2 regions of the Methylophilus sp. YYY-1 genome follow, and region 2 is predicted to be linked to the other one. Evidence: riboswitches for the same ligand, from Rfam matches in the RefSeq annotation. Region 2 holds a riboswitch; the other holds the start of a gene.
What was found. Region 2 has a riboswitch for cobalamin ahead of GOC95_RS13465 (TonB-dependent receptor). Riboswitches for the same ligand answer to the same signal wherever they lie in the genome.
Positions count from the first base shown of each region.

Region 1 (14,934 bases), on a different contig from region 2:
CGATTGGCAAGGCCAAGGATGATTCGGACCGGCTGGCGCTGTTGCCGCAATTGCTCAATGTCTATGCCGAGTTGCTTGAAACGCTGGCGCAGCAGGGCGTGGCGTGGGTGCAGGTGGACGAACCTGTGCTGGTGACCGAGCTGACACCGGAATGGCAGCATGCGTTTAACCTGGCCTATCACCAACTCAAGAGTAGCCGCGTCAAGCTGCTGCTGGCGACCTATTTTGGCCCGCTGGCGGATAACCAATACCTGGCAGCCAACCTGCCGGTCGCCGGTTTGCATATAGACGCCATCAATGCCCGCCATGAAATTGTGCCGTTGCTGGCAATGTTGCCTGCACACAAGGTGCTGTCTCTGGGTGTGATCAATGGCCGCAATATCTGGAAAACTGATTTGAATGCGACACTGGACTGGCTGGCGCCGATTGCCGAGCGTCTGGGGGACCGTTTGTGGCTGGCGCCTTCTTGTTCGCTGTTGCATGTGCCGGTGGACCTCGACAGCGAGCTTAAACTGGATAGCGAAATCAAGTCATGGCTGGCATTTGCCAAGCAAAAGCTCGAAGAGCTGCAGGTGCTGGCCACGGCCTTAAATCATGGCCGCGAGGCGGTGAAAGTGGCTTTGGCCGTCAATCAGGTGGCGATAGAGGCGCGTCGGCTATCCAAGCGTGTGCACAATCCGGCTGTGAAGGCCGTGCTGCAAACATTGACGCCGCAACTGGGGCAGCGCCAGAACGTTTATACGCAGCGCGCTGCCAAACAGGCCGCTTTGTTCAACCTGCCCAAATTCCCCACCACGACCATCGGTTCGTTCCCGCAGACGGCAGAAATCCGTCAGGCGCGTCGCCAGTTCAAGGCAGGTGAGTTGGATCAGGCAGATTATCAGGCCGTGATGAAAGCCGAAATTGCGCGTAGTGTGCGTGAGCAGGAAGCGCTGGGGCTGGATGTGCTGGTGCATGGCGAGGCGGAGCGCAACGACATGGTGGAGTATTTTGGCGAGCAACTGGAGGGCTATGCCTTCAGCCAGTTTGGTTGGGTGCAGTCCTACGGCTCACGTTGCGTCAAGCCGCCTATCCTGTTCGGCGATATCAGCCGCCCAAAAGCCATGACAGTGCAATGGATTGAATACGCGCAATCACTGACCAGCAAGCCGATGAAAGGCATGCTGACCGGCCCGGTGACCATGTTGAACTGGTCGTTTGTGCGCGATGATCAGCCACGTGAAGTGTCTTGCTACCAGTTAGCGCTCGCCATACGCCAGGAGGTGCTGGACCTGGAAAAAGCCGGTATCCGCATGATCCAGATTGACGAGGCGGCCTTGCGAGAGGGCTTGCCCCTGCGTAAGTCAGACTGGAAAAAGTATCTGCAATGGGCGGTGGCGTCGTTCCGTATCACCGCAAATGGGGTGGCCGATGAAACCCAGATCCATACCCATATGTGTTACTCGGAATTCAATGACATTATTGCCGAGATTGCCGACATGGATGCCGACGTCATCACCATAGAAACCTCGCGCTCGGACATGGAGCTGCTGGATGCGTTTGATGACTTTAACTACCCGAATGAAATTGGGCCCGGTGTTTACGATATTCACTCGCCGAATATTCCAGAACCTGAGCGGATGGTCGCCTTGATGCAAAAAGCGGCGGCGCGCATCCCGGCCGAACGTTTGTGGGTGAACCCGGATTGTGGCTTGAAAACCCGCCAATGGGCAGAAGTGATCCCGGCCTTGCGCAATATGGTGTCTGCGGCCCAGCAGTTGCGTGCACAGGCCGCACTTTAAGCCAGCGTACTAAAATCACTTACACATTCACTTACAGGGCCCGCATAGAGGGCCCTTTTTTACCACGCGAGGAGGCGGTAAACAATTATTTTTTATTGATAATGATTTTCATTTGTGTTTTTTCTTGCCTGCCGCTAAGATATGGTTTTTATTGATTGTCTTTTGCGCAGTGCATCTTCATCCTGAACATTCCAAACTCGTGGTTGCCTTGGTCTATCACTACGACGAATTGGTGAGCTATGTCAGACGCCGTTTTGGCGACCAGCATTTCGCCAGGGATGTGGTGCATGATGTTTGCCTGGAGATCATGGAGCGGCCACCGCAGCTGGCGGTGCAAACGCCGATGGCGTTTTTGCGCAAGCTGTCGCGTCACCGCGCGATTGACCGCTACCGCCAGTACCAGACGCAACAATCCCACCTCAATCAATTGCAGCAGACAGCGGAGCACGCGCACCAGATCGATGGCGAACGCGTCATGCATTTTGTACAACGTCTTGAGGCTTTGAAGCGCATCATAGAAGCGCTGCCAGCCCGGCAACGGCAAGTGTTTTTGCTGCATCGCCTGCACGACATGCCGCAGCAGGAGATTGCCGATGCACTGGGTATTTCACGTAATATGGTGACGCAACATTTTAACAAGGCCATGGGCAGCATCCAGCGGCAATGGGCGGGGCTATGAAAGCACCGGACCACACATTGCGTGCGCCCAACCAGCCTGCTGACCATCAAGATCCGCTGGCGCCATACACTGACGCCTTGCGCGCGCACTTTCCCTCCAGGGAGGCCTTGCTGCAGGAAGCCATACAGCAAACCCGGCAACGGCGTCGAATAAAACAGGCGTTGGCAACCACCGCTTGCGGCCTGTTGGCGGCCGTGCTCTGCTATGACCCGGTGTTGTCCAGCCAGCGCCTGCAGACGGCAATTGGTCAGTCTGCCCACTTCCAGTTACCGGATGGCTCTGCTGTCAGTCTCAATACCAACACCGTTCTGGTGGCCGAGCAACATCTGCGTTCGCGGCAATTAACGCTGGTACAAGGCGAAGCACTGTTTAAGGTGAAACACGCCTGGCAACCGTTTACCGTGGATGCCAACCAGGTGAAGATTCGCGATATCGGTACCGTGTTTAACGTCCGCAATACCGCGCAGGGAGCCATGGTCACGGTGGTGGAGGGCAGTGTAGACGTGATCACTGCGCAGGCACAGCGTCGGCTGACTAAAAATCTCTCGGTGACCACCCGCGGCGCAGCCATTTCTGAAAACCGGTGCACCAGTGCCGAGGCGGCTACCGCCTGGCAGCACGGGCGATTGATTTTTGATGGGCTGCCACTGCGTGACGTGGTGGCCGAATTGCAGCGCTATCACGCTGGTCAGATCACACTGGCGGATGCCCGGGTGGGGCAATACCGCCTATCCGGCGAATACGATATCAATGGCATCGCATCCTTGCTGGCCGTGTTGCCCGAGATTTTGCCCGTGCGTGTCGAAAAACAGGCAGAGGCTGACGTGGTGATCCGGCAGCGTTAATCCGTGCGGTTAAGCCGGATTCCCCGGTTCGATCACGCTGAGTCAGGATCATCCGTAAAAAAATTTCTAAAGGACATCAACATTGGCGAAGGCTGGCACGACATACCCATGTCATTCATTATTTATTCAATGGGAAGAAGATGTCATTTACTCGCAACTCTGCCTTGTTCGCCGCTTTGCTGTCCAGCCTGTCTGTGCATGCCGTCGAGCTTGATATGCCCGCACAACCGCTAGACAAGGCGTTGAAGGCCCTGGCCCACCAGACCGGGGAAAGCATTATTTTTTCAACGGAACTCACCGAGCACAAGCAGGCACCTGCGCTCAAAGGTGATTTGAGCGTGCGGCAGGCGCTGGAAAAACTGCTGGCAGGCAGCGGACTGGTGTTAAAGACCACCGCCTCTGGCTATACGCTGACTAAAGCCGCGCCTGTGACGCCACATACGCATAGTGAGCCACAAGACCTGCCGGAGGTCAGCGTGTCTGGGCAAACTGTACAAGAACCCGCCAATGGGCCAGTCAAAGGCTATGTTGCCAAGCGTAGCGTGACGGCGACCAAAACCGATACTGCCCTGATCGAAACGCCGCAATCGTTGTCGGTGGTGACGCGTGACCAGATGAACGCACAGGGCGTGCAGTCGGTAGGCGATGCCTTGCGCTATACCGCTGGTGTGCAGTCCGAAGCAAACGGGCCAGACCCGCGCGCTGACAATATCGGCATCCGTGGCTTTAGCCTGGGCCGGGACCAGTTCCGCGATGGCTTGCGTAATTACGCATTTAATAATCAGGGCGGTACGGTGGTTGAGGCTTATGGCCTTGAGCGCATTGATTTATTGCGCGGCCCTTCCTCAATTGTGTATGGCCAGGGCGCGCCGGGTGGGCTGGTTAACCTGGTCAGCAAACGGCCTACGGATAAACCGCTGCATGAGCTGGGGTTGACCTTGGGACAGTATGACCGGCAACAGGTGCGTGGCGATGTCAGCCAATGGCTAGATGATGAGGGCGTGTGGTCTTACCGCCTGGTGGGTTTGGTGCAAAAAAGCGATACGCAGATCGACCGTGTCACTGACGACCGCGTCTATCTGGCGCCTTCATTGACCTGGCGACCTTCGGACGCGACCCAGCTGACCTTGCTGACCGACTACCAGAAAAATGACCGTGGCCAGGGCTACCAGGCATTGCCGCGGGTCGGCACGCTTGTGAGCAGCCCCTTTGGCAAAATTTCCACCAGCCGGTATGTGGGTGAGCCAGGCCTGGATAAATACGTGCAGGAACGATATTCGGTGGGCTACCAGTTTGAACATGCGTTTAATGAGCACTTGACCCTGCGTCAGAACCTGCGCTACCAGCAACTGCGCACCGATGCCATTTCAACCTATTTGGTGAGCTTGCGCGCAGACCAGCGCAGCATCAACCGGGCCGCGATGGGCACCGATGAAAATGTCGACAATGTGGTGGTGGATACGCATCTGCAAGGCCACTGGACGCACGGCATGTTTGAGCATACGGTGCTGGCGGGGATAGACAGCCAGCGCCTGGATAACCATGTGCTGCGTACATCAGGGACGGCGAGTCCGCTGGATCTGTATACGCCGGTGTATGGAGCGACGCCGGTGAACCTGGTGTTGTCAGCCAATTTGAAGCAACAGCAACGCCAGACCGGGATTTACTTGCAGGACCAAGTAAAAATTGACCGCCAGTGGGTGGCAACACTGGGGGTTCGTCAGGACCACACCCGCATGCAAACAGACAATGTGCTGAGTCCTGCTGCCTCCTCGTCGCAACGCGATCAGGCAGAAACCTGGCGCAGCGGCCTGGTTTACCTGGCAGAGAATGGCCTTGCGCCGTATGCCAGTTACACGGAATCATTTTTACCGGTGATCGGCACCATGTTTGATGGCAAGGCCTTTGCCCCTGAAACTGGCAAGCAATATGAGCTCGGTATCCGATATCAACCCAAAGACAGTCAGACACTGTTGAGCGCGGCCGTCTTTGATTTGCGCCGCCAGAACGTGACCACGACTGACCTGCAGCATCCTTTGTTTAATCTGCAAAATGGGGAAGTGCGTACCCGCGGGCTGGAGCTTGAAGCCAAGACCCAGTGGGACGCCTGGTCGCTGATAGGTAGTTATACTTATATGCTGCCTGAAATCACGCGCAGTAATAATAGCTTGCAGGGGGTGCCGTTCCAGGGCAAAGATCCTAACCATGTGCCTCACCATACTGCCGCATTATGGACCGACTACCGCTTGCCTGGGCAATGGCTGCCCGGCCTGGTGGTCGGCGGGGGCGTGCGTTACACCGGTAGCCGTTTCGGTAACGATGCCAACACCTTCAAGCTGCCGTCTTATACGCTGGTAGACTTGGCGGTCCGTTATGATTTGTCCCAGCTGGGCACAAGCTGGAAAGGCTGGCAGTTTGCACTCAATGCCAGTAATTTGTTTGATAAGGAGTATGTGGCCAATTGTGCATACAGTGGCGACGGTTGCAAATGGGGCTACCGTCGTAATGTGATGGCCAATTTAAATTTTCAATGGTAACGAGACACGCACTTGTGGTTTGGCATCGCTGGGTGGGCCTGGCGATGGCCGCTTTTTTGGTCATTGCCGGCTTTACCGGGGCTATCATCGCTTTTCAGGATGAGCTCGATGCATGGCTCAATCCACACCTGTATCAAGCGTTATCGCAACCAGGCCAGCCCATGCTGGACGTGTACCAGCTGCAAGCGCAGGCGCAACAGCAGGCGCCCGCCAATACCCGTATCGATGAATTGCAATTCAAATTGCCACAAAGCGCGCTGGAAGATCACCACGCAGAAGCCGTGATCTTCCGCCTCACGCCTGAGGATCCGCAGGCCAGCATCCCGGCAGATCAACTGTTTATCAACCCGCAATCAGGTAAGGTGCTGGGGTCACGCTTATCCACGGCTGGGCCGTTCCAGCGCGAGACGCTATTACCGTTTTTGTATAAATTGCATTATTCGCTGGCTTTGCCCGGTGTCAGCGGCCGCCTCATCATGGGCATTGTTGCCGTGCTGTGGACGCTGGATACTTTTGTGGCGTTTTTCCTCACCTTGCCCCGGCGGCAGCCACAATCCAAAAGCAGTTACTGGCAACGCTGGAAACCGGCCTGGCTGGTCAAATGGCAAGCCTCAGGCACCCGTATTAACTTTGACCTGCACCGTGCGGTTGGTCTCTGGCTGTGCAGCGTATTGCTGATCTTTGCCTGGTCCAGTGTCATGTTCAACTTGCGCGAGCAAGTTTATCTGCCGGTCATGACCAAGCTGATGCCATTTGATCTGTCCTGGCGCAGCATCCCCAAACTGCCACAACCGTTGACCAGCCTGCCCATGTCCTGGCCGCAAGCTCACCAGTTGGCGCAACAAGCCATGCAAGGCTTTGCAAAAAACCATCAGCTGCAGATTGATTACGAAGACCGTTTGCGTCTGGACCGCGAGCGCGGCGTGTACCAGTATTTTGTGCATAGCTCGGCCGATTTGCGGCAAGATCGGGGCAATACGGCGATTGCGATAGATGCCTATACTGGTGAAATCAAAGGCCACTGGCTGCCGACGCAAGACCAGTCCGGGAACACCTTTAGCAACTGGCTGGGAGCCTTGCATATGGGGCAAGTGTTTGGCATGCCCTACCGCATCTTTGTCTGTTGCACTGGCTTGTCACTGGTGCTGGTGACAGTCACGGGTGTGCTGATCTGGAGTCGAAAGCGCGCAGGTAAATCGCGTGTCACCTTACGCGCGCCACAGCCTGCCAATACACTGCAACGGCATTGATTCAGCGCCGTAGTTTCTGGCGTAACCATACTGCCGCTCAAACATGCCACCCGCGCGGATAGGTGATATAATGAGAATTATTATCATTTATTGCATCTCATCCATTTGTTATGCTGGCAAACGAATATACGCTGCAACAAACAGTAGGCGCCTTGTATATCGATCATCACCAATGGTTGCGCGCATGGTTGCGCGGCAAGCTCGGTTGCAGTGAGCAAGCTGCCGATCTGGCGCAGGATACGTTCTTGCGCATGATGCATGGCAAGCGCAATGTGCATGCGCTCGAACAACCCCGCGCCTACCTCACGCAGATTGCCAAGCATTTGCTGATTGATCACTGGCGCCGGCAAGCGGTGGAGCGTGCCTGGCAGGAGACGCTAGCTGTGGCGCCCGAGACTTTCGTTGCCTCACCCGAAGAGCGTGCCCTGATTCTTGAGGCGCTGGTCCGCATTGACCAGTTGCTGGACTGCCTAAAGCCCAAAGTACGCGAAGCTTTCCTGTTATCACAGCTGGATGGCCTTGGCTATCGAGACATTGGTGAGCGGCTGGGGGTAGGCGAGCGCATGGTGAAAAAATACATGGCACAAGCCATGCTGGCTTGCCTGATGATGGATGAGGGGCCATAACCATGCATCACAACCAGGCGGATGAGCAGCGTATTTTAAATCAGGCGGCAGAGTGGTTTGCGCGTTTGCAGGATCAGTCCCTGCATGCACAAGAGCTTGCACAGTGGCAAGCCTGGTTGGCGGCCGATCCTGCGCATGCACGGGTTTGGCAGCGCGTTGAAGCCATCAGTCAACCCTTTAAACAGCTGGCGACCACCGTGCCTGCCGCCACGGCACGAGCGACCTTAAAGCAGGTGCAGTCGGTTGAGCGTCGCCGTACCTTGCGCCGTTTGGGCTTGGGCGTGACGGTGCTTGCCAGTGGCTTGCTTATGCGCCAGGCCTTGCCGTGGCGTGGCTGGCTCAATGCCTATGCAATTGCGCATGCCGGTTATCGCACGCAAATCGGCGAGCGCAAAACCTGGCGCCTGCCAGAAGGCACTTTGCTGGCATTGAATACGGCCACCGCTGTCGATGTGCACTATGACCCGCATGTGCGTCGCATCGTTTTGCATCAAGGCGAAATTCTTGTAACCACCGCGCGTGATCTGCAGCGTCAGTCCAGGCCATTGGTGGTCGATACCCTGCATGCCCGGTTGACCGCACTCGGCACGCGCTTTACGGTACGTGGTGATTTGCAAGGCGGGCATGTGGCCGTATTTGAAGGCGCCGTACGCATTCGCCCGCATGATGCTGCCAGTGTGGATATCCTGGCAGGGCAGCAGGCGAGGTTCACGGCAACCGGGGTAATCGCCGATGGGCGGGCAGACCTGGCCCGTGAAGCCTGGTCGCGCGGGCAAATGGTGGCGGACAATCTACCGCTCGCCCAGTTTGTCGCCGAGTTAAATCGCTATACCCGTGTGCCTATCCGCGTGCAGTCGGCGGTGGCAAATTTGCGGCTGGTTGGCGTCTATCCGCTCAATTACCCGGCTCAGGATATTCCCTTGATCCTGGCCGCCATCGAAACGGTCCTGCCCGTGCGCACGCGTGAGGACGCGGCGGGTGGCTTGGCGCTGGTCGCACGATAAACCATTTTCTAATCAGAGTTCCCTTTTTTGATGCTCATCCGGCATACCAGTTGAACCCATTCAATATTCAACTTTGGAGCCTGATATCATGCCGTCCCCTGTTTTATTCCATCCACAGATGCGCAAGCTGCTTGTGCGAGCAGCACTGCTATTTCCCGCCATGGGCTTGCATCCGCTTGCGCCAGCCGCTTGGGCACAGACCACAGAGGCCACTTATGTTTTTGATGTTGCCGCAGGGCCGCTTTCAACCGCATTGACGCAAGTCGCAGCACAAACGGGCATGAGTTTGAGTGCAAATGCCGCGCTGTTGGCTGACAAGAAAGCAGCCGCGCTTAAAGGCCGCTACACTGCGCAAGCCGCATTGCATCAATTACTGGAAAATACCGGCCTGGCATTACAACGGACGGATGACACGCATTTCAGTGTGATTCCTGTCATCACCGAAAAAGACGCGCCACAAACCTTAAGCGAGGTACAGGTGCAGGCCAGTAAAGAGGGTAACGGTCTGTTAAGCCGTTATGAAGCGAGTACTGCCAGTCAGGGGGCGCTGGGCGACAAATCCTTACTCGATACCCCGTTTTCAGTCAGCGTGGTCAAGGCTGAGGACATTTTAGATCGCCAAGCTAGCAATGTTGCCGAGGCCTTCAAGCTGGATGCAGCCGTCACCGCGTCCAGTAATGGCGTGGCCCGGGAGAGTACCATGATTACGGTGAGAGGCCTGGCACTGGATTTATTGAATGGCTACAAGATCGATGGCCTGAATATTTCACCATGGAACACCGATTTACCGATTGAGCATTTTGAGCAAGTGGAGCTGCTGAAAGGCTTGTCCGGTTTTATGTACGGCTTTGCGCAGCCGGGCGGCATCCTCAATTACAGACTCAAACGCGCCGGGGATACGCCAATCACCCGCGTTACGGCGGGCTTAATGACGGATAGCCAGTACAACCTGAATCTGGATGTTGGTCGCCGCTTTGCAGAGGGGCGTGCGGGCATGCGTATTAACTACATCCATGAGGCAGGGGATACCTATCTTGATGCGCCGATCAAGCGCGACTCTGCCTCTGTGGCGCTGGATTTCAAACCTTCGGATCAACTCACTGTTGAGCTGGATAGCCTCTACCAGAAGCGCAAGGTCAATGGATCCATGTTTGCCCTGGTGGTGGATCAAAATGCAGCCAGCCCTAAACCGATTGATGGCGCACGCCGCTTGACGCAGGACTTCACCTATCATGAAACCGAGATGATGACGGCAGGCACGGCGTTGCGCTGGCAGTTTAATGACCAATGGTATTTAAGCACTGCGGCGCGGGTTTCCAAGCTCAGGCGTACCAATTACGATAGTTATATGACCATCAATGACGATGCGGGAAACTTTACCGATGCGCAAGTGCAGTGGTACAGCCAACATCACAATCAGTCAGCTAATCTGATGCTGCATGGCCAGTTTGAGACTGGCCAGATCAAGCATGCCCTGTTCACAGGCGCAGACCTGCAGACGGTGCATCGCAGTGGCGCGCCAGACAGCTTTGCCTTATTGGGGACGGGTAACCTGTACACTGGCCGCAGTGATGAGACTGATCCTGACGCAAGTATCAACCGGAATCTGAGTACCATTTTCAAAACCCGTAATGTCGGTGTGTTTATGAGTGACACCCTGCAGTGGACGCCGGAATGGAGCACGATTATTGGTCTGAGACATAGCAACTATGAAAAAAATCAGCCCAATGGCCCCACCTACAAAAAAAGCAAAATGACGCCGACTTACGCCTTGCTCTGGAAGCCACAAGCGTCCATCACGGCTTACGCCAGCTATGTTGAAGCGCTCGAAGAAGGCAATACGGCACCCATAGGCACCAATAACGAAAACCAGTCGTTTGGCCCGCTTGAAAGCAAGCAGTATGAAATTGGCCTCAAGCAACAGGGTAGTTTCTGGTCGGCCGAGGCCGCGCTGTTCCGCATGCAGCGTGGTTTGGCGTATACCAATGCAGACAATGTCTATGTGCAACAAAGCAAAGGGTTGGTGTTGAGCGGGCTAGACCTGGCTGGCCGTGTCGAGTTAGGCAGCCAATGGGCGTTGCGTAGCAGCCTGGTGTGGATGCAAAGCGAAAATAAAAGTGATGATGCCAGCGTGAACGGCAAGGATGCCGCCAATGCCCCCACCTTGAGTGCAGCGCTGTATGCGGACTACCAGGTGATGGATTTGCCTGGCCTGACACTGTCGGCAGGCGCGCGTTACGTCGGTCGGCGTTATCTTGAGGCCTCCAATACCCATGCACTGGACAGATATACCTTGTTCGACCTCGGTGCGCGCTATCACACCAAGCTGAACGCGCATAAACTTACCTTGCGTGCCGGGGTGCAGAACCTGACCAACGAAAAATACTGGCAAGCACATGGCGACTGGAATTTCCTGACGCAAGGCGAGCCGCGTATCTTTAAAGCCAGTGCACAGCTGGATTTTTAAGAGAGATGGCTGTGAGGATGGCTGCTGCCATCTCGCCAGCGTCAGTAGGCTGGTCTGACGCTGGCTTGTCGCCTCCAGTCGCCTGGCGGTGAGGCAAAAAAGCATTGTTTGAGGCTGGGCAAACATCAGGTCACAGCACAAAATGCTTGCAAAAAAATATATTCAGGCAAAACAATCACTTAGTGTCTCATAACAATATATTGTGTTTTTGTGTGTTGAAAATGCATATATATTGATTTATAGTCACGTCCATACGGTATACGGGTACTGATCAGTGCCTGTCTTTAAAAGGGAATCTGGTGCGCGATGGCGATGGCCATTGTCAAGCCAGAGCTGCCCCCGCAACTGTAATCAGCGAGTTGTTTGCTGCTTTGCTCGCCACTGAAGCGATTCGGGAAGGCCAAGGCAAACAATCATGACCTGAGAGCCAGGAGACCTGCCGTGATTTTTTCTTGTTAACGTTTGAGGCGGGGTGTCCTCGGCAGATGCAGTGAGTCCTGTACTGATTGCAAGTCTGGTCTTTAAACGGGTGCAGGTTTTTTCTTTGATTGCTCGACAACGGGCAGGCTATTGCCAGAAAAAATGCGCCCCGCAGCCAGTGCCGTGTCCCTTCCGCCGCCAGCACTGGGAGCCACCATGACACAATACGAATCCATGCAAGCCACGAAACGTGATGGCCGCAAGGAACCGATTAACCTCGACAAGATTCATCGCGTCATTGACTGGGCCGCGCAAGGCCTTAACAATGTGTCGGTGTCACAGGTGGAGCTCCGTTCGCATATCCAGTTTTATGATGGTATCCGCACCGACGATATCCATGAAACCATCATCAAATCTGCTGCCGACCTGATTTCGGAAGAAACCCCAGACTACCAGTACCTGGCCGCACGCCTGAATATTTTTCACCTGCGCAAAATTGCTTATGGCCAGTTTGAGCCACCGCATTTGTTTGACCATGTGACCAACCTGACCGCGCTGGGCAAATACGATCCGCACCTGCTCAAGGATTACAGCCGCGAAGAGTTCGATACGCTGAATGGCTATCTGGACCACTGGCGCGACATGAATTTCTCTTACGCCGCCGTCAAGCAGCTTGAGGGCAAATACCTGGTACAAAACCGCGTCACCAAAAAGATCTACGAGAGCCCGCAGTTCCTTTACATTCTGGTGGCGATGAGCCTGTTTGCTAACTACAAAGGCCAGGCGCGTCTCGATTACATCAAGCGTTTTTATGATGCGGTGTCTACTTTCAAGATCTCGCTGCCGACCCCGATTATGTCTGGCGTGCGGACGCCGACACGCCAGTTCAGCTCTTGCGTGCTGATTGAGTGTGACGACAGCCTGGACAGTATCAACGCCACTTCCAGCGCGATTGTGAAGTATGTGTCGCAGCGCGCCGGTATTGGCGTCAACGCCGGCCGTATCCGTGCGCTGGGTAGTGAAATTCGTGGCGGTGAAGCGCAGCATACCGGCTGCCTGCCGTTCTATAAGCTGTTCCAGTCTGCGGTCAAATCCTGCTCACAGGGCGGGGTACGCGGCGGGGCGGCGACGTTGTTCTATCCGTTATGGCACCTTGAGGTTGAATCCCTGCTGGTCCTCAAAAACAACCGTGGTGTGGAAGAAAACCGCGTGCGCCACCTCGACTACGGCGTGCAGATCAACCGCCTCATGTACCAGCGCCTGATCAAAGGTGAACAGATCACCTTGTTCTCGCCGCATGATGTGCCCGGCCTGTATGACGCGTTCTTTGCCGATCAGGATACCTTTGAGCGCCTCTACACCCAGTACGAAGCCGATGACAGCATCCGCAAGCGCAGCTTGCCTGCCGTAGACTTGTTCTCGCTCATGATGCAAGAGCGCGCCGGTACCGGCCGCATCTACATCCAGAACGTGGACCATTGCAACACGCATAGCCCCTTTGATCCGGCCGTTGCGCCGGTGCGCCAGTCCAACCTGTGTATGGAAATCGCACTGCCGACCAAGCCACTCAATGACATCAACGACACCGAAGGCGAAATTGCGCTGTGTACCCTGTCAGCATTTAACCTGGGCGCGCTGGAATCGCTGGACGAGCTCGAAGGCTTGGCCGACCTCGTGGTTCGTGCATTAGATGCCTTGCTCGAATACCAGGATTACCCAGTCAAAGCCGCGCTCAACGCCACCAATAAGCGCCGTTCACTGGGCGTGGGCGTGATCAACTATGCCTATTACCTGGCCAAAAACGGCACCAGCTATACCGATGACGCCGCACTGGGCTTGACCCACCGTACCTTTGAGGCCATTCAGTACTATCTGTTGAAAGCGTCCGTACAACTGTCTCGCGAGTTTGGCGCGTGTGGTGCGTTTAACGAGACCACCTATGCCAAAGGCATTTTGCCGATTGATACCTACAAAAAAGACCTAGATGCCGTGTGCAACGAGCCGCTGCGTCTGGATTGGGAAAGCCTGCGCAAGGAAATCCAGAAAGATGGCTTGCGCAATTCCACGCTGACGGCGCTGATGCCTTCCGAGACTTCCAGCCAGATTGCCAATGCCACCAACGGCATTGAGCCACCGCGAGGCCTGGTCTCGGTCAAGCAATCCAAAGACGGCATCTTGCGCCAGGTGGTGCCTGAGATTGACCGCCTGCGTAACCAGTACCAGTTGTTGTGGCGCATCCCCAGCAATGACGGCTACCTCAAGCTGGTGGGCGTGATGCAGAAGTTTGTCGATCAATCGATTTCAGCCAACACCAACTACGACCCGACCCGTTTTGAAGGTGGCCGTGTGCCGATGAAGCAACTGCTGAAAGACCTGCTGCAAGCCTACAAACTCGGTGTTAAAACGCTGTACTACCACAACACCCGAGATGGTGCGAGCGAGGGCGGTACGGAAGCCGAGGACGATGGGTGTGCCAGCGGAGCCTGCAAAATTTAAATAAGCATTGACTCAGTGGCTGCGCGGGCAAATTGCTGCGTTGTGCGGTGCGCGAAATCCTCATGTACTCTCGTGTACATTCCGGTTTCTGTGCTCCGTACGCCTTGCACTTTATCCCGCTCGCTCACTGATTCAACGCTTATTGCAGTGGGGTAATAAGTACAATTTAAAAACAGTTTGAGCATTAAACTTAAACATTAGGAACACAGATGGCCTACAGCATCTTCACCAAAACCGATAACGATCAACTCAAAGAACCCATGTTCTTTGGGCAGCCCGTCAATGTGGCGCGCTACGACCAGCAGAAATATCCGGTATTCGAGAAGCTGATCGAGAAGCAACTCTCCTTCTTCTGGCGCCCGGAAGAGGTTGACGTGTCGCAAGACCGTTCCGATTACCAGAATCTGCCCGAGCACGAAAAGCATATTTTTATCAGCAACCTCAAGTATCAGACCTTGCTGGATTCGATTCAGGGCCGTAGCCCCAACGTGGCCTTGCTGCCACTGGTGTCCCTGCCTGAGCTGGAAACCTGGATTGAAACCTGGGCGTTTTCCGAGACCATACACTCGCGTTCCTACACCCACATCATCCGCAATATCGTCAATGATCCCTCTGTGATGTTCGACGACATCGTGCGCAATGAAAACATCACGGCACGCGCTTCGGATATCGCACATTATTACGATGAGCTGATCCAGCAAACCATGCTGTACTCGCAGCTGGGCGAGGGCAATCATGTCATCAATGGCGAGACCAAAGTGGTCAACAAGCGCGCGCTCAAAAAGCTGCTGTACCGTTGCCTGATGAACGTCAATATCCTCGAAGCCAT
Region 1 covers NZ_WOVG01000003.1:266,533-281,466, reverse strand. Annotated here, with positions in the region: gene metE (5-methyltetrahydropteroyltriglutamate--homocysteine S-methyltransferase) at 1-1,781, shown strand, start outside; gene GOC95_RS10420 (RNA polymerase sigma factor) at 1,951-2,460, shown strand; gene GOC95_RS10415 (FecR domain-containing protein) at 2,457-3,305, shown strand; gene GOC95_RS10410 (TonB-dependent siderophore receptor) at 3,446-5,842, shown strand; gene GOC95_RS10405 (PepSY-associated TM helix domain-containing protein) at 5,857-7,092, shown strand; gene GOC95_RS10400 (sigma-70 family RNA polymerase sigma factor) at 7,203-7,718, shown strand; gene GOC95_RS10395 (FecR domain-containing protein) at 7,721-8,722, shown strand; gene GOC95_RS10390 (TonB-dependent receptor) at 8,811-11,189, shown strand; cobalamin riboswitch at 11,427-11,648, shown strand; gene nrdA (class 1a ribonucleoside-diphosphate reductase subunit alpha) at 11,826-14,105, shown strand; gene nrdB (class Ia ribonucleoside-diphosphate reductase subunit beta) at 14,315-14,934, shown strand, end outside.
Region 1: another riboswitch for cobalamin. It lies ahead of nrdA (class 1a ribonucleoside-diphosphate reductase subunit alpha); the one in region 2 lies ahead of GOC95_RS13465 (TonB-dependent receptor).

Region 2 (14,934 bases):
CACCCAGCGTGGACTTTCCGGTGTAGACTTGGGATCAAAATACTTGTGCCCTTGCACAAACTGAAAGCGGTCGGGATAGGCCAAGGTGCTGACCTCGCAAATGCCGACGATGCCAGGCTCAGCACAATTGGAGTGATAAAACAACACGCCATCGCCCACCTTCATCTGATCACGCATGAAGTTTCGCGCTTGATAATTGCGTATCCCATACCAGTCTACAGTTTGATTGGGGAATCCCGCCAAATCATCAATGGAGACATCCGAGGGTTCGGATTTCATTAACCAGTAACGCGCCATGCCTGAAAACCTTCTTTACACATCTAAATGCCAGTATCATAAACCAAGTTAGAGCACAGTTGAAAATCATGACAAAAAACGTTTTAGGCACCCTTCTGATCCCTTGCAGTATGCAACCAGTCACAGGCTTTATGCGTGATGGTTGTTGCAGTCACCACCCGGAAGATTTAGGTAAACATACCGTCTGCGCAGAAATGACAGATGAGTTTCTGGCGTTTTCGCAAGCGCAAGGCAATGACTTGTCCACCCCCAGACCAGACTACGCCTTTCCCGGGCTCAAGGCTGGTGATCGGTGGTGCCTGTGTGCGAGAAGATGGCTGGAAGCCAGTGAAGCGGGTTATGCGCCGCCAGTGATTCTGGAGTCTTGCCACGAAAACTGCCTGGAAATCATTAGCCTGGCGGACCTGAAATACCACGCCTTGAGATAACAAGACAAAGGTGCGAGAGGAGATGTGCTAAGGGGTTACCTGAGCCGCTAATCCTGAACCAAAAAAGTTCAGGTGGTAACAGCCTAAGGTACATTAGGTTCGCACGCCAAGGGCGTCTTAAAAGACCGCCCAACTTAGTGCGATCGCACCGCACCTGATGAGCCGAAACCTATAACAAAGACTAGTTCAAGGAATTTTGGACTCAGGCAACGCCTTAGCACACCACTTTTATGATACGTCATTTAATACTAATGACGGTTAAAATTTTGTGAAATGAAGCGGATTACAATAATTTGTGCTGGCCGGACAAAACATCATCGATCTGCTGCTGCATGGTAGAAATGCGCTTTTTCACCTCGCCCACATCAACCCCGCCGCTACGGGTATTCAACAACTCATGGGTAATGTTCAGCGCGGCCATGATCGCAATCCGCTCCACACTCACCATCTTGCCCACATCACGAATTTCGCGCATTTTACCATCAAGGTAACCCACCGCCTGCAATAAACTGTCGCGCTCTTCGTCGGTACAGGTCACGCTAAACGCGCGGCCCATGATCTCGATATCAATCGGCTGCTTGGCCATGACTAACGACCTTCCTCAGGCAATGCCGACAACAAGCGCTCCAGCTGCACACTGGCTTGCGTCATGTTCAGCTTTAGAGATTGTGACTCCTGATGCAAACGCGTGACCTCCTGACGTAACTCCACGTTTTCGTCACGCAGCTGGCTGCACAAAGCAATCAGCTTCGTCACACGCTCTTCAAGACTTTTCAAATCGGCATCCATCAGCCCATTATCTTTTAAAAAAACGAGTGTGGTCAATAGCTAAGCGCATTTTTTCAAAGTAAATTAAGAATTTGAAGCCCCTCGCAAGACACCATGCAACTGGTCAAAGTCACCGCTTTAGACTAGAATGCCGAACAGTTGTCAGGTGCCTGCGGCTGCGTTCTTGCAGACAAGGGTGAAACTGGGAAACAGGTGCGCGAACCTCGTTCGCAATGCCTGTGCTGCCCCCGCAACGGTAAGCAAGTGCGGGTCTATCCATACGCCACTGAGTAAAAACTTGGGAAGGCGATAGACCAAAACTTGCCAGCCCGGAGACCGGCCTTATAACTTAAATAAGCATGGAAATACCGCGGGGTGACGGTTTCAAAACGAATGACATTCTCAAGCTATTAAATGTCTCCATCAATGTCTTTGATGTTGAGCCTGTCTACCTTGCGTTTCCTTTTTACTTTTTGCATGCGGGGTCGCATGCATTATCGGAAACAATCATGAATAAAAAAATCATTTTGGGACTCATCGCCCTTTCTCCTACGCTTACTCAAGCGCAAGAAGTCTTTTCAAATAGTAGTAGTGAAATTGCTTCACTGTCTTTGGATGAAGTTACTGTAACGGCAGCCAGGGTTCCCGTTTCGACTAAAACAGCTACTGGAGATGTTACTGTCATTACTCACGATGAAATTGATCGTTTAAAAGGCAGTTCACTTCCTGACTTGCTCAGATTGCAACCGGGTTTACAAATTTCCACCAATGGAGGCATGGGAACCGCAAGCAATGTATTTTTACGTGGCACCAATGCGGAACAGGTTGTGATTTTAGTGGATGGTTTGCGCATTAATTCGGCAACATTGGGTACGACTGCGATTGAAAACCTGCCGCTTGCGTTGATAGATAGAATAGAAATTCTTCGTGGCCCAGCTTCCAGCCTGTATGGCGCAGATGCCATTGGCGGAGTTATTCAGATATTTACTCGGCGGGGGAAAACCGATCAAACAAGATTTTTTGGTAGCGTAGGCGCAGGTAGCTATGATACCTACACAGGTAGCGCAGGGTTTGGCAGCCGCTATCGTGCCTTGCAATTTGGGGGGCAAATAAACAGCTATGACACACGCGGCATATCTGCCAAGAAACACCCACCTCAAGCCATTGATCGCGATCGGGACGGCTATCGTAACTTGAGTGGAAGTGCCTATGCCGACTTAGAGTTCAGAGAAGGACACAGCCTGGGCGTCAACTTCATGGAATCTGATGGACGGAATGATTTTGACAATGCATATAACAACTACTCTACAACCAATCAGCAGGCCTATGGCGCAACGCTCAAAAATCAACTTACTGAACATTGGAACAGTACCTTAAAATATGGAATCGGTCGCGAGCGCTCGTTTAGCCTGAATAGCGCTACCAGTAATAGTAAATTCGACTCAAAGCAGACGCAGATCACATGGCAACACGATTACTCCCTAGCTGTTGGGACCTTAACATTTGCCTACGATAGACTCGAACAAGATGTAGATACTTTGTCAAATGGCATTCCAAGCATTAGCAGAACAAGAAATGATGACGGCTTTCTGGTGAGCTTTGTGGGAAACCGTGCTGCACACAGCACCCAGATGTCAGTGCGTGAAGACCATAACAGTCAATATGGCAACTACGTTACGGGCGGTTTTGGTTATGGTTATACATTTTCGCCAGAATGGAAAGTCACTGCTCAATATGGTTCTGCATTTAGAGCACCTACATTTAACCAATTGTATTTCCCTAGCTTTGGTGATCCAACGCTCAAACCAGAAAAGTCTGATAACTTTGAAATGAGCCTGCGGTACCAAAACACCGCCATACAGGCCAAAATGACTGTATTTGAGAATCACATTCGCGACCTGATTCAGAACGTTGGGCCTGCAACCTCAGGATGTTCCTTTACAGGATTCTGCCCCGTCAATGCCGGTAAAGTTGTTATTCAAGGACTAACCATCGAGGGAGGTGCCATGCTGGACGATGAATGGCAACTCGCTGGAAACCTCACTATTCAGTCCCCAAGAAGCGATGATACAAATAAACTGCTGCCAAGAAGAAGTCAGCGCTATGGCAATTTGCAGTTGCTATATAAATCAGGCAATTGGAATGCTAGCACCGAACTCTCAGCATCATCAGCTCGTTACAACGACGCGGAAAATAATTTCAGATTAGGGGGCTACACTTTATTAAACGCTTCGCTTGGCTATCAGTTAGCTACCCACTGGAAACTTCTCGCGCGGGCAAACAACCTTTTGAATAAAGATTATGCATTGGCAACCACCAAGAGCTCGTTTTCGCCCAACGCGCCTGATTACAACACCATGGGTACCAACGTCTTTATCAGCCTGAATTACGATATGAAGTAAACCGGGAACGGGGGATTTTGCCCAAGCCCGTGCGAATTGGGCTAAAATCCACGTCTTATAATTAACCTTAATTTTGGAGTCGTTGGCATGCCACGTAACCTTTCAACTCAGTCTCTGGCAATTGGCTTTCTCATTGCCTTGATGGTCATTATCACGCGTGGTCATCATTTTGCTTCGATTGATTTTTTACCGAGCGCTTCTTATGCAGCGTTTTTTATCGCGGGTTATTACCTGCGCTCAACGCTGGTGTTTGTGGCCTTGCTGGGATTGTGTGCTGCGCTGGATATGGCAGCCATCACCTGGGGCGGCGTGAGTAATTTCTGCGTGACCCCTGCTTATGGCTTTTTGTTGCCGGCTTATGGCAGCATGTGGCTGGCTGGCCGTTGGACTGCGTCGAACACTGCCTGGCAATTAAGCAGCCTGTTCAAGCTGACAGGGGCGGTATTGGTGGGATCTGTGCTTGCTGAGCTGTTTTCCAGCGGTGGGTTTTACTTCTTTGGTGGCCGCTATGCCGAACCGACCCTGGTTGAGTTTGGCGCGCGTCTGGTCAAATACTTCCCGAAACAAATCGAAGCGATTGCATTTTGGGTCGTGGTTGCAGTGATTGCACATGTGGCATTTGGCCTGGCCAAGCGCTCCGTGCGCGAAAACGCTTAAGTATTACGCACCATGGAAACCAATGATCGCGACAGTCGCCACAAGGCGCGCATGATCCGCAAAAAAGCGGTCATTGACGAAAAAATCGAGCAGGCCAACCAAGAAAAAGGCCTGTTACTCATCCTCACAGGCAACGGCAAAGGCAAAAGCTCTTCTGCCTTTGGCATGGTGGCCCGCTCGCTGGGCCACGGCATGCGTGTTGGTGTCGCCCAATTTATCAAAGGCCGTTCAGATACGGGCGAAGAAGCCTTTTTTCGCCAGCACTCTGCTGTCACCTGGCATGTGCTGGGCGAAGGCTTTACCTGGAACACACAAGACCGCCAACGCGACACCGAAACCGCCATGCGTGGCTGGCAGATTGTAGCGGAGATGCTGCAAGACCCGGCCATTCAGCTGGTGGTGCTGGATGAGCTCACCTACACCTTCAAATATGGCTACCTCGATGAACAAATGGTGTTGGACGCCATCGCCAAACGCCCACCCATGCAACATGTGGTCATCACTGGCCGCGGCGCTTCCGAGGCATTGAGAAACGCTGCCGATACGGTGTCTGAACTGATGGATGTCAAGCATGCCTGGCGTGCAGGCATCAAGGCCCAGGCCGGGATAGATCTGTAATGCAAGCAACCGCGGCAAGCTGCCGCGCCATGTTAATGGCGGCCCCGGCGTCTGGGCAAGGCAAAACCATGGCTACCGCGGCCTTGGCCCGGGCTTATAAAAACCGCGGCCTGCGCGTGCAGGCGTTCAAATGCGGGCCGGACTTTATCGACGGCATGATTCTGCAAGTTGCGACTGGCAAGCCAGTGTATAACCTCGACCTTGGCATGTGTGGTGAAGCCGATGCACAACGGCTGCTGCACAAGGCAGCCCAAAACAATGACGTGATTCTGCTCGAAGGGGTGATGGGGCTGTATGATGGCAAGCCTTCATGCGCCGATATTGCCGAGCGCTTTGGCATCCCTGTCGCACTGGTGCTTAATGCCAAAGCCATGGCACAGACCTGTGCCGCGGTCGCCTATGGTTTGTATGGCTTTCGGCCCGCCCTTCAGCGCGCCGGAGTGATTGCCAACCAGGTCGGCAGCGAGGGTCATGCCAATATGATTAAAGAAGCACTCCCCACGGACATCCCCTGGCTGGGTGCCATGAAATATGACACGCAACTGAGCTTGCCAGAGCGCCATCTGGGCTTGCATCTTGCTCAGGAAATCACGGACATAGACCAGCGCATAGAAGCCGCTGCGCAACTGCTGGGGCAAGACATGCCATTGCCGCCGAGCGTGCAGTTTGCCGCACCCGAACAGCAGGCGATAACACCATTATTGCAAGGCAAAACCATTGCCGTGGCTAAAGATGCTGCTTTCTGTTTTACCTATCAGGCCAATCTGGATCTGCTACAGACACTAGGCGCACAGATTGCATTTTTTTCACCCTTGCACGATACGCAATTACCGGCTGCGGATGCTTACTGGCTGCCGGGTGGCTACCCGGAATTGCATCTGGAGCGACTGCAACACAACCACAGCATGCGTGAAGGTTTACGCGCAGCCGCCGAATCAGGCAAACCCATATTGGCCGAATGTGGCGGCATGCTGGCACTCGGTGAAACACTAAATGGACAACCCGCCTTCGGCCTGCTCCCCGGCAGCGCCGCGCTTCAGCCCAAATTGCAAGGCCTGGGCACGCAGCATGCAACCTTTTCAGCGGCTGACAACAGCGCAACTGGCGATGACGCGACGACGATAGGCGCGCACACTTTTCACTATGCCCGCTTTGACACCGACTTGCCGGTCATTGCGCAAGGCAAAGGTAAATATGGCGCTGGCGAGCCGGTCTATCGCCATCAATCCATCACTGCCAGCTTTTTGCACTTTTACTTTCCGTCTAACCCGGCACTGGCCGCACAATTTTTCATGCCATGAGCTTTGCCTATTCAGATGCCGACAAAGCGGCGATATACAAGGTAATTACCGAGCGACGCGATATGCGGCATTTTTTGCCCACGCCTATCGCCCCCGAGTTATTGCAGAAATTACTGCAAGCCGCCCATCACGCGCCCAGTGTCGGCCTGATGCAGCCATGGCGGTTTATCCGCATCAGCGATGTCACATTGCGAAAAGCCATCCACACGCTGGTCGATGAAGAACGCAAACTCACGGCCCAGGCCATCGGCGAAGTTGAAGACACGGCGCGCATGGCCGAGTTTATGCGCCTCAAAGTGGAAGGCATTCTGGACTGTGGCGAGGTGCTGGTCGCCACCTTGTGCGACCAGCGTGAAAAACACATTTTTGGCCGCCGCACATTGCCAGAAATGGACCTGGCCTCGGTCAGCTGTGCGATTCAAAACTTGTGGCTGGCGGCGCGTGCCGAAGGCATAGGCTTGGGTTGGGTCAGCCTGTTTGACCCGCACCAACTGGCGCAATTATTGAATCTGCCCGAGGGCGCCAAACCAGTCGCCATTTTATGCTTGGGCTATGTGAATACGTTTTACAAATCGCCCATGCTGGTGGAAGAAGGCTGGACGACAGAAAAACCGCTCGCTGACATGCTGATGGAAAATGGCTGGCAACCTCACGAAAGCACACAAACATGAAGCGCTGGCCACAACGCATCGTCTGCCTGACCACCGAAACGGTGGAGGTACTGTACCTGCTGGGTGAGCAGGACCGTATTGTCGGTATTTCCGGCTTTACCACGCGCCCGGCCATCGCCCGCAAAGAGAAGCCAAAGATCAGTGCCTTTACCAGCGCCAATATTGAAAAAATCCTGGCGCTGCAGCCTGACCTGGTGCTGTGCTTCTCTAACTTGCAGGCTGATATCGCGGCCTCACTGATCAAAGCCGGTTGCCAGGTGCATGTGTTTAACCAGCGCAGCCTGGATGAAACACTGCAGATGATACTCACCGTCGGTAATCTGGTCGGGGCCAGCGAAAAAGCAGAAGATTTAGTAGCACGCTACCAGGCACAATTGGGGGCAGCACGCCAGCAGACAGCCAGTTGGCCGCGCAAACCCAAGGTCTATTTTGAAGAGTGGGATGAACCCATGATGTGCAGCATCCGCTGGGCGGCTGAATTGATCGCCGCTGCCGGCGGGCAAGATTGCTTCCCTGAATTGAGCCAGTTTCACAGTGCCAGGGACCGCCAGGTCACCGCAGCGCAAGTGATTGCAGCACAACCGGATATCATCATCGGCTCCTGGTGCGGCAAGAAATTCCAGCCGGAAAAAGTCAAAGCCCGCCCAGGCTGGCAAGCGATTCCTGCCATCCAGCATGGGCATCTCTATGAAATCAAGTCGGTCGATATCTTGCAACCAGGCCCCGCGCTGTTTAGCGAAGGCCTGGTGCAATTGCAAACCATTATTCAACGCTGGCAACAACAAGGGGGTCACGCATGACTACGCACCTGATTTTAGGCGGGGCACGCAGCGGCAAAAGCGCCCATGCCGAGCGGCTGGCCTCGGCACTTGAATGCCCGGTCACCTATATCGCGACGGCCCAAGTCTACGATGACGAATTTGCCAAACGCGTGGAGCATCACAAAACCCGCCGTCCGCCTTACTGGGGATTGGTCGAAGCGCCATTCAACCTCGGGCAGACCTTGCTAGACAACGACGCACCAGACACCTGCCTGATTGTCGATTGTTTAACCTTGTGGCTGGCGCAATGCATCTGCCCGGACTGCGAAAAACCGGAACGCTTGGACTGGCAGGCAGAAAAACAGGCGCTACTGGCGGCCTTGCCGCAATTGCAAGCACACGTATTTTTAGTGAGCAACGAGGTCGGCATGGGCATTGTGCCCTTGGGTGAAATCAACCGCCAGTTTCAGGATGAACAAGGTCGCCTCAACCAGCACGTGGCAGCGGTTGCAAACCACGTGAGTTTTATTGCCGCAGGCTTGCCATTAACGCTTAAATAACAAGAAAGACCTGTATGAAAAGATTGTCCCTCGCCCTGCTCGCTTTAGTCACCGCTTTGGCTGCCGAGGCGCATGTGCCCTTTTTAAAACCTAACCAGTTCAATGTGACGCATCATCGGCTAACCATTGAATCTGCGTTTACCGAGTTTCCATTCCAGGCCGACTTCGCCATGGACTCGCCTAACTTCACCATCACGTCCCCTGCCGGCGAAGTGACTGCCATCAAACCGATCGCCAAAACCAAAGCGGCGGTGTATCTGGAGCCCGAATTAAAAGAAGAAGGCAGCTACCGTATCAGCACCGGCCAGCGTGTAGGGCCTGTTTATAAAGCAGTAGAAACGCCGGATAAAAAACTGTATTTTGCGGCAGATATGAAACGGGTTAGCGGCAAGCCGACCACCATGAACTATTACAGTTATGCCGACACTTATATTTTCAAAGGACAACAGAAATACAAACCTGTGCCTTTAAACAAAGGCCTGGAAATTATCCCCTTGGCCTCGCCCAATGGTGTGCAATTAGGGGGTGAACTCAGCTTGCAAGTCCTCGAACATGGCAAGCCGGTGCCTAATGCACGCATTATCGTGGTTACCGATAACGAGCACTTTAGCAAGCGCCGCATGGAAGACCTTTACGATGTTGAAAACGTCAGACCGTCCAACCTCCATGCCAATCAGCAAGGTGAGTTTACCTTCAAACCACAAAAAGCCGGGTTGAATTTCCTGTTTGTGACGGTGCATCACCAGCTCAATGAAAACCTGTGGGAAAGCCTGAATGCTTCGCTGACGCTGGAAGTGAATTTACCGCCAGAGACGGAAAACAAGCCTTAAAATGACTGCTTTCAGGCATTGAAGGGAAGCAGCATGCAAACGACGACTTTTGAACTGAGAGGCGAATACATCGCACTCTGTGACTTGCTCAAACTCGAAGGGGTAGCCGACAGTGGCGGTCAGGGTAAGTCTATGGTGGCGGAAGGATTGATCAAGGTTGATGGCGAAATTGAACGCCGAAAAACCGCCAAAATCCGCGCCGGGCAAGTGGTGCAGGCGTTTGAACAGACCATCCAGGTCGTGGCTGCTTAATCTGGCTTAAAGTCTTGCGGCAGATAAGCCGCCAGCGCGGACCAGTTGAAGTGCTGCTGCACACTGTCTGCCAATTTTTCCAGGCTCTGCTCACGCAATTGCGTGTAATCGTAAGCTACTTGCTCAGACAAACCAGCCCATTGCAACCAGGCAGCGCAAGCTTGCGGATGGTCAAACAGGCCATGGATATAACTGCCTGCCACCTGGCCATCTTCGGATAACGCCCCCTCTGCCTGGCCACTCAGCAGATGCACCGGGCGTGCTAATGCCCGTCCGGTACTGACGCCCATATGAATTTCATAGCCTTGCAATTGGGCATTGGCAAACGCCAACTGACCTGACACCTGCTTGAGCTGTTTGTGCGCCTCAAGGGTGGTTTCCATTTCCAGCCAGCCCAAGCCGGCACTACTGCCTATCTCGCCCTCCAGCCCTAGTGGATCATGCAATTGCTGGCCCAGCATCTGAAAGCCACCGCAAATGCCCAGCACTTTGCCACCATAACGCAAATGGCGCGCGATCCGTGGCTCCCAGCCATGTTCACGCAAGGCCGCCAGGTCACCGCGTACATTTTTGCTACCAGGCAGGATGATAAGATCAGCCGCCGGCATCTCTTCACTCAACCGCACAAATCTGAGATCGACCTGCGGGTGCAAACGCAAGGCATCAAAATCAGTATGGTTGGCGATATGCGGAAATATGGGCACGACGATGGTCAACTGTATGTCTGATTTGCGTGCGCTTGTGGTGGCTACCGCATCTTCTGCTTCCAGATGCAAGTCATGCAGATACGGCAATACGCCAATCACGGGCTTGCCTGTGCGTTCCTCCAGCCAATCCAGCCCTGGTTGCAGCAAGGCAAGATCGCCGCGGAATTTGTTAATCACAAAGCCGATCACCCTCGCCTGTTCGCTTTCAGATAACAACGCCAGCGTACCAACCAGGTGGGCAAATACGCCACCCTTATCAATATCAGCCACCAGAATGACGGGGCAATCCACCGCCTCAGCAAAGCCCATATTGGCAATATCGTTGGCGCGCAGGTTAATTTCAGCCGGGCTGCCCGCGCCTTCGACCACAATGCATGCATATTGCTGCTGCAAACGCGCATAGGATTGCAGCACGGCTTGCATGGCGGTCTTTTTGTAGTCGTGGTAAGTACTCGCTTCCTGGTTACCCACCACCCGGCCATGAATGATCACCTGGCAGCCGGTATCCGAGTTAGGCTTGAGCAAGACCGGATTCATATCGGTATGCGGCGGCAATCCGCAGGCCATGGCCTGCACCGCTTGCGCACGGCCAATCTCGCCGCCGTCTTCAGTCACCGCCGCATTGAGCGCCATGTTTTGCGGCTTGAATGGCGCCACCGCCACCCCGCTGCGGTACAATACGCGGCACAATCCGGCCACCAGCGTACTTTTACCGGCATCCGACGTGGTGCCTTGAACCATTAATGTTTTCACTGCCTGCTTATACATCCCCTGATTATCTCACACTCGCCGGGATTGCCTGTGGCGCGGTGCTGCTCGATTTCTGGCTTGGCGAACCCAGGCGCTGGCACCCATTGGTCGGTTTTGGCTGGTTAGCGTCCAGGCTTGAAAAACGGTTGAATCCTTTATCTAGGCAACCGTTACGCGGCCAATATATCAGTGGTATCGTTGGTGTGCTCCTGCTGGTGTTACCAGTGCTGATTGCGGTGGTATTACTGATGCAAGTCTCCGTCTGGCTCGCGCTCGCATTGCATGTGTATTGCCTGTATTTTGCCATTGGTCAGCGCAGCTTGCGCCAGCATGGGCTGGCTGTTTATCAGGCCTTGCTGGCCGGGCAATTTAAGCAGGCACAGCTTGCCACCTCCTATATGGTCAGCCGCGATGTGGAGGCGATAGAGCCGGTCAGCGCAACCATAGAATCCGTGTTAGAAAATGGCAACGATAGTGTATTCGGCGCCCTGTTCTGGTTTTTTGTCGCGGGCGGCCCCGGCGCGCTGGCTTACCGCCTTGTGAATACGCTGGACGCCATGTGGGGCTATAAAACGCCACGTTATTTTTATTTTGGCTGGGCCGCCGCACGGCTGGATGATGTATTGAATTACATTCCGGCCCGCCTCACAGCCATCACCTATGCACTGCTCGGACACACCCGCCTTGCCTGGCAATCCTGGCGATCACAGGCATCGTTATGGGATAGCCCGAACGCAGGCCCGGTCATGTCCGCTGGGGCAGGCGCACTCAATGTACAGCTCGGCGGGCGCGCCCGCTATCATGGCGAATGGCATGAGCGCCCGCGTCTGGGCACCCACACGCCCCCTACTGCAGAGGATATCCCACGCGCATTGCAACTGGTGCGCAATGGCATGCTGAGCTGGCTGATGGTGGCGCTATTGATTGGAGGGTTAGCCTATGCTTGAGCACGGCGGCAATTTGCAGCAAGCGGCACAGCAATACGGCAGACCACTGGCCGACTGGCTGGATCTCTCGACCGGCATCAACCCGCAACATTACCCGATCCCCGCACTGCCCGCCGCCTTGTTTCATCGGCTGCCTGCTGCGGCGGACAGTTTGCACGCCATAGCAAAAGCCTATTACGGCGCACCGCATGTGCTCGCCTGTGCGGGCTCACAAGCGGCCCTGCAAGTGTTGCCGCGTTTGCGCGCGCCATGCCAGGTCGCCATGCCGCGCACCATGTATCAGGAACACGCACATGCCTGGCAACAAGCCGGCCACCAACTGCACTTTTTTGAACAGTCCCCAGACGACGTCCTGTTGCAACAATGCGAGGTGTTACTGGTCTGCAACCCCAACAACCCGACCGGCCAGAAGTACGCCGCTGAGACGCTGCTTGCCTGGCATGCCGCATTAGCGCGGCGGGGCGGCTGGCTGGTGGTGGATGAAGCGTTTATGGACAGCACGCCACAACACAGCCTCGCCAGCCAGAGCGGTCAGGCAGGGTTATGGGTGTTGCGTTCACTAGGCAAGTTTTTTGGACTGGCCGGGCTCAGGGTCGGCTTTTTACTGGGGGAGCCTACGGCCCTGGCGCAAGTGGCCGCTCTGCTTGGCCCCTGGACCCTTGCCGGCCCCAGCCAATACCTGGCCGAGTTGGCCCTGGCGGATCGGTCATGGCAGCAACAGATGCGTGCACAGTTGCCTGTGCAATCGGCGAACTTAGCGCAACTGCTGACGCAATATGGACTGCCCGCTTACGGCGGCACGGATTTATTTCAATATGTACAACATCCTGGCGCGCACCAGTTTCACCAGTCTTTGGCCCAACATGGTGTGTGGACGCGTTATTTTGCCGCGCCACAAGCGCTGCGGTTTGGATTGCCCGCTGAGGCCGACTGGCCGCGGTTGGCGCAGGCGCTGGGATCACTTACCGTTTAACCCATTCACCGCCTGCACAATGGCAGCCAGGTCCCTGGCATGCGGCGCCTCACTTGCCTGCAAGCCCTGCCATACACCCTGCCGATTCTCCAGCGGTTGATTCTGACTCACCTTCCATTTGCCAGTCAGTTGCGTGATTTCTATCGAGATGCCCACGGTCGCCTGCATCATCCGCTCAATATCGTCAGCCGGTGCATCTTCAAGCTGCCACGGCTGTTCAAACTCGGCCTCATGCTGCGCAGTCAGCGCCCGCAAATGCTCGCGCAACCAATCCGCCTCTTCAATCAACCGTAATTGACCTTGCACGTGGACCACCACGTAATTCCAGGTAGGCACCCCTTTTCCACGCTGCGTTTTGCTGGGGTACCAGGAGGGCGAAACATACGCATGCGGACCATGAAAAACCGCCATCACGGCTTGCGCTGACGCATTCTGTTGCCAGTGTTGCCAAAGCGGATTGGCACGCGCCAAATGCCCGCATAAGCGACCGGCCTGCAAAGACAGCGGCAGGTGGTTCACCTCCAGTCCGGTCGGCAACGAGGCAATCAATGTCGCAAAAGGATAGCGATGGATCAATGACAGCAGGGCTTCGTCACTCGATGCAGAAAAATGTTTAGGGAGATACATTGGACTCATCCTGCGCCTGATTGGTGACAGGCGACAGCCACAACACCTGCCCCCTGACCATCACAGCCGCCTGTCGCGTTTGGTTACCAGGGTCGCATCCCAAAGGACGAGTCAGGTTTTGCAGGCATACCGGCGGCTGGCTGGGGGATAGCGCTTGTTGGTGAAAGGGATGTGCAGGGATCACACATGCAGCCAGTAGTGTCAGCACCAGCACACTGCTCAGAACCAAAGACATGATGACGCTCCTTCATGAAAGATAGCGTGATCGTAATCGCCAAAACCAGTACACTACATATACACTTTATACATCAATCTACAAAACTGTACAGGCCCATCTACCATGCCAGTCACACAGCCGCTAATCACCATTAACCCGCTTGAACCGATACCACTGGTTGAGCAAATTGTCAGCGGGATCCAGCAACAGATCGCACAGCGGGTGCTACGCACCGGTGCGCGCCTGCCGTCTATCCGTGATTTTGCCGCGCAACATGGGGTCAGCCGCTTTACCGTGGTCGATGCTTATGATCGCCTGGTCGCGCTGGGCTACCTGCTGTCGCGGCGCGGTTCTGGCTTTTATGTGGCTCCCGTCACCCCTTTGCAAACGGCGGTAACAGATACGTCTTATCTGGAGCGGGCAGATGATGTATTGTGGCTGTTGCATAATACTTTCAGGGATGTGCCAGAGGCGATCCGGCCGGGCTGCGGCTGGCTACCCAAGGATTGGCTGGATCAAAAAGTCATTCAAAAAAGTCTGAATGAATTATCCAGAAAGTCTGGCGGCTTTTTAACCAGTTATGGCGACGTCAGCGGCTATTTACCGCTCAGGCAGTTGCTCGCCCAAAAAATCCTGGGCGAGATCGGTATCCACGCTGAGGCCTCGCAACTGCTCATCACCAACGGCGCTTCGCATGGGCTAGACCTGATCGCCAGACTCATGATCAAAGCGGGCGATGTGGTGCTGGTGGATGATCCCGGCTATTACACCTTATTTGGCCTGCTCAAATCCATGGGCGCCCAGATTGTTGGCGTGCCGCGCGGACTCCATGGTCCCGATATCGCACAGCTGGAGCAGCTGTTGCACATACACAAGCCCAAGCTGTTTTTCACCAACACCGTGCTGCATAACCCGACCGGCACCAGCACCAGCCTGGCGGTGGCACACCAGTTGTTACAGCTGGCAGAAAAATATGGTTTTTATCTGGTGGAAGACGATATTTATGGTGACTTTCACCCACAGACGGCGGTCAGGCTCGCCGCCCTGGACCAACTCAACCGCGTCATCTATGTCAGTAGTTACTCCAAAACAATTTCTGCCAGCCTGCGTGTGGGCTTTATCGCCTGCCAGGCAGAATTGGCGCGCAGGCTGCTAGACCTCAAGCTCC
Region 2 covers NZ_WOVG01000005.1:90,161-105,094, forward strand. Annotated here, with positions in the region: gene GOC95_RS13445 (EVE domain-containing protein) at 1-297, opposite strand, end outside; gene GOC95_RS13450 (DUF2237 domain-containing protein) at 366-725, shown strand; gene GOC95_RS13455 (cell division protein ZapA) at 1,009-1,311, opposite strand; gene GOC95_RS13460 (hypothetical protein) at 1,314-1,550, opposite strand; cobalamin riboswitch at 1,641-1,853, shown strand; gene GOC95_RS13465 (TonB-dependent receptor) at 1,853-3,895, shown strand; gene GOC95_RS13470 (hypothetical protein) at 3,983-4,552, shown strand; gene cobO (cob(I)yrinic acid a,c-diamide adenosyltransferase) at 4,565-5,170, shown strand; gene GOC95_RS13480 (cobyrinate a,c-diamide synthase) at 5,170-6,471, shown strand; gene bluB (5,6-dimethylbenzimidazole synthase) at 6,468-7,142, shown strand; gene GOC95_RS13490 (cobalamin-binding protein) at 7,139-7,942, shown strand; gene cobU (bifunctional adenosylcobinamide kinase/adenosylcobinamide-phosphate guanylyltransferase) at 7,939-8,463, shown strand; gene GOC95_RS13500 (DUF4198 domain-containing protein) at 8,478-9,293, shown strand; gene GOC95_RS13505 (RNA-binding S4 domain-containing protein) at 9,327-9,545, shown strand; gene GOC95_RS13510 (cobyric acid synthase) at 9,542-10,993, opposite strand; gene cbiB (adenosylcobinamide-phosphate synthase CbiB) at 10,996-11,949, shown strand; gene cobD (threonine-phosphate decarboxylase CobD) at 11,942-12,922, shown strand; gene GOC95_RS13525 (FMN-binding negative transcriptional regulator) at 12,908-13,549, opposite strand; gene GOC95_RS13530 (hypothetical protein) at 13,536-13,784, opposite strand; gene GOC95_RS13535 (PLP-dependent aminotransferase family protein) at 13,890-14,934, shown strand, end outside.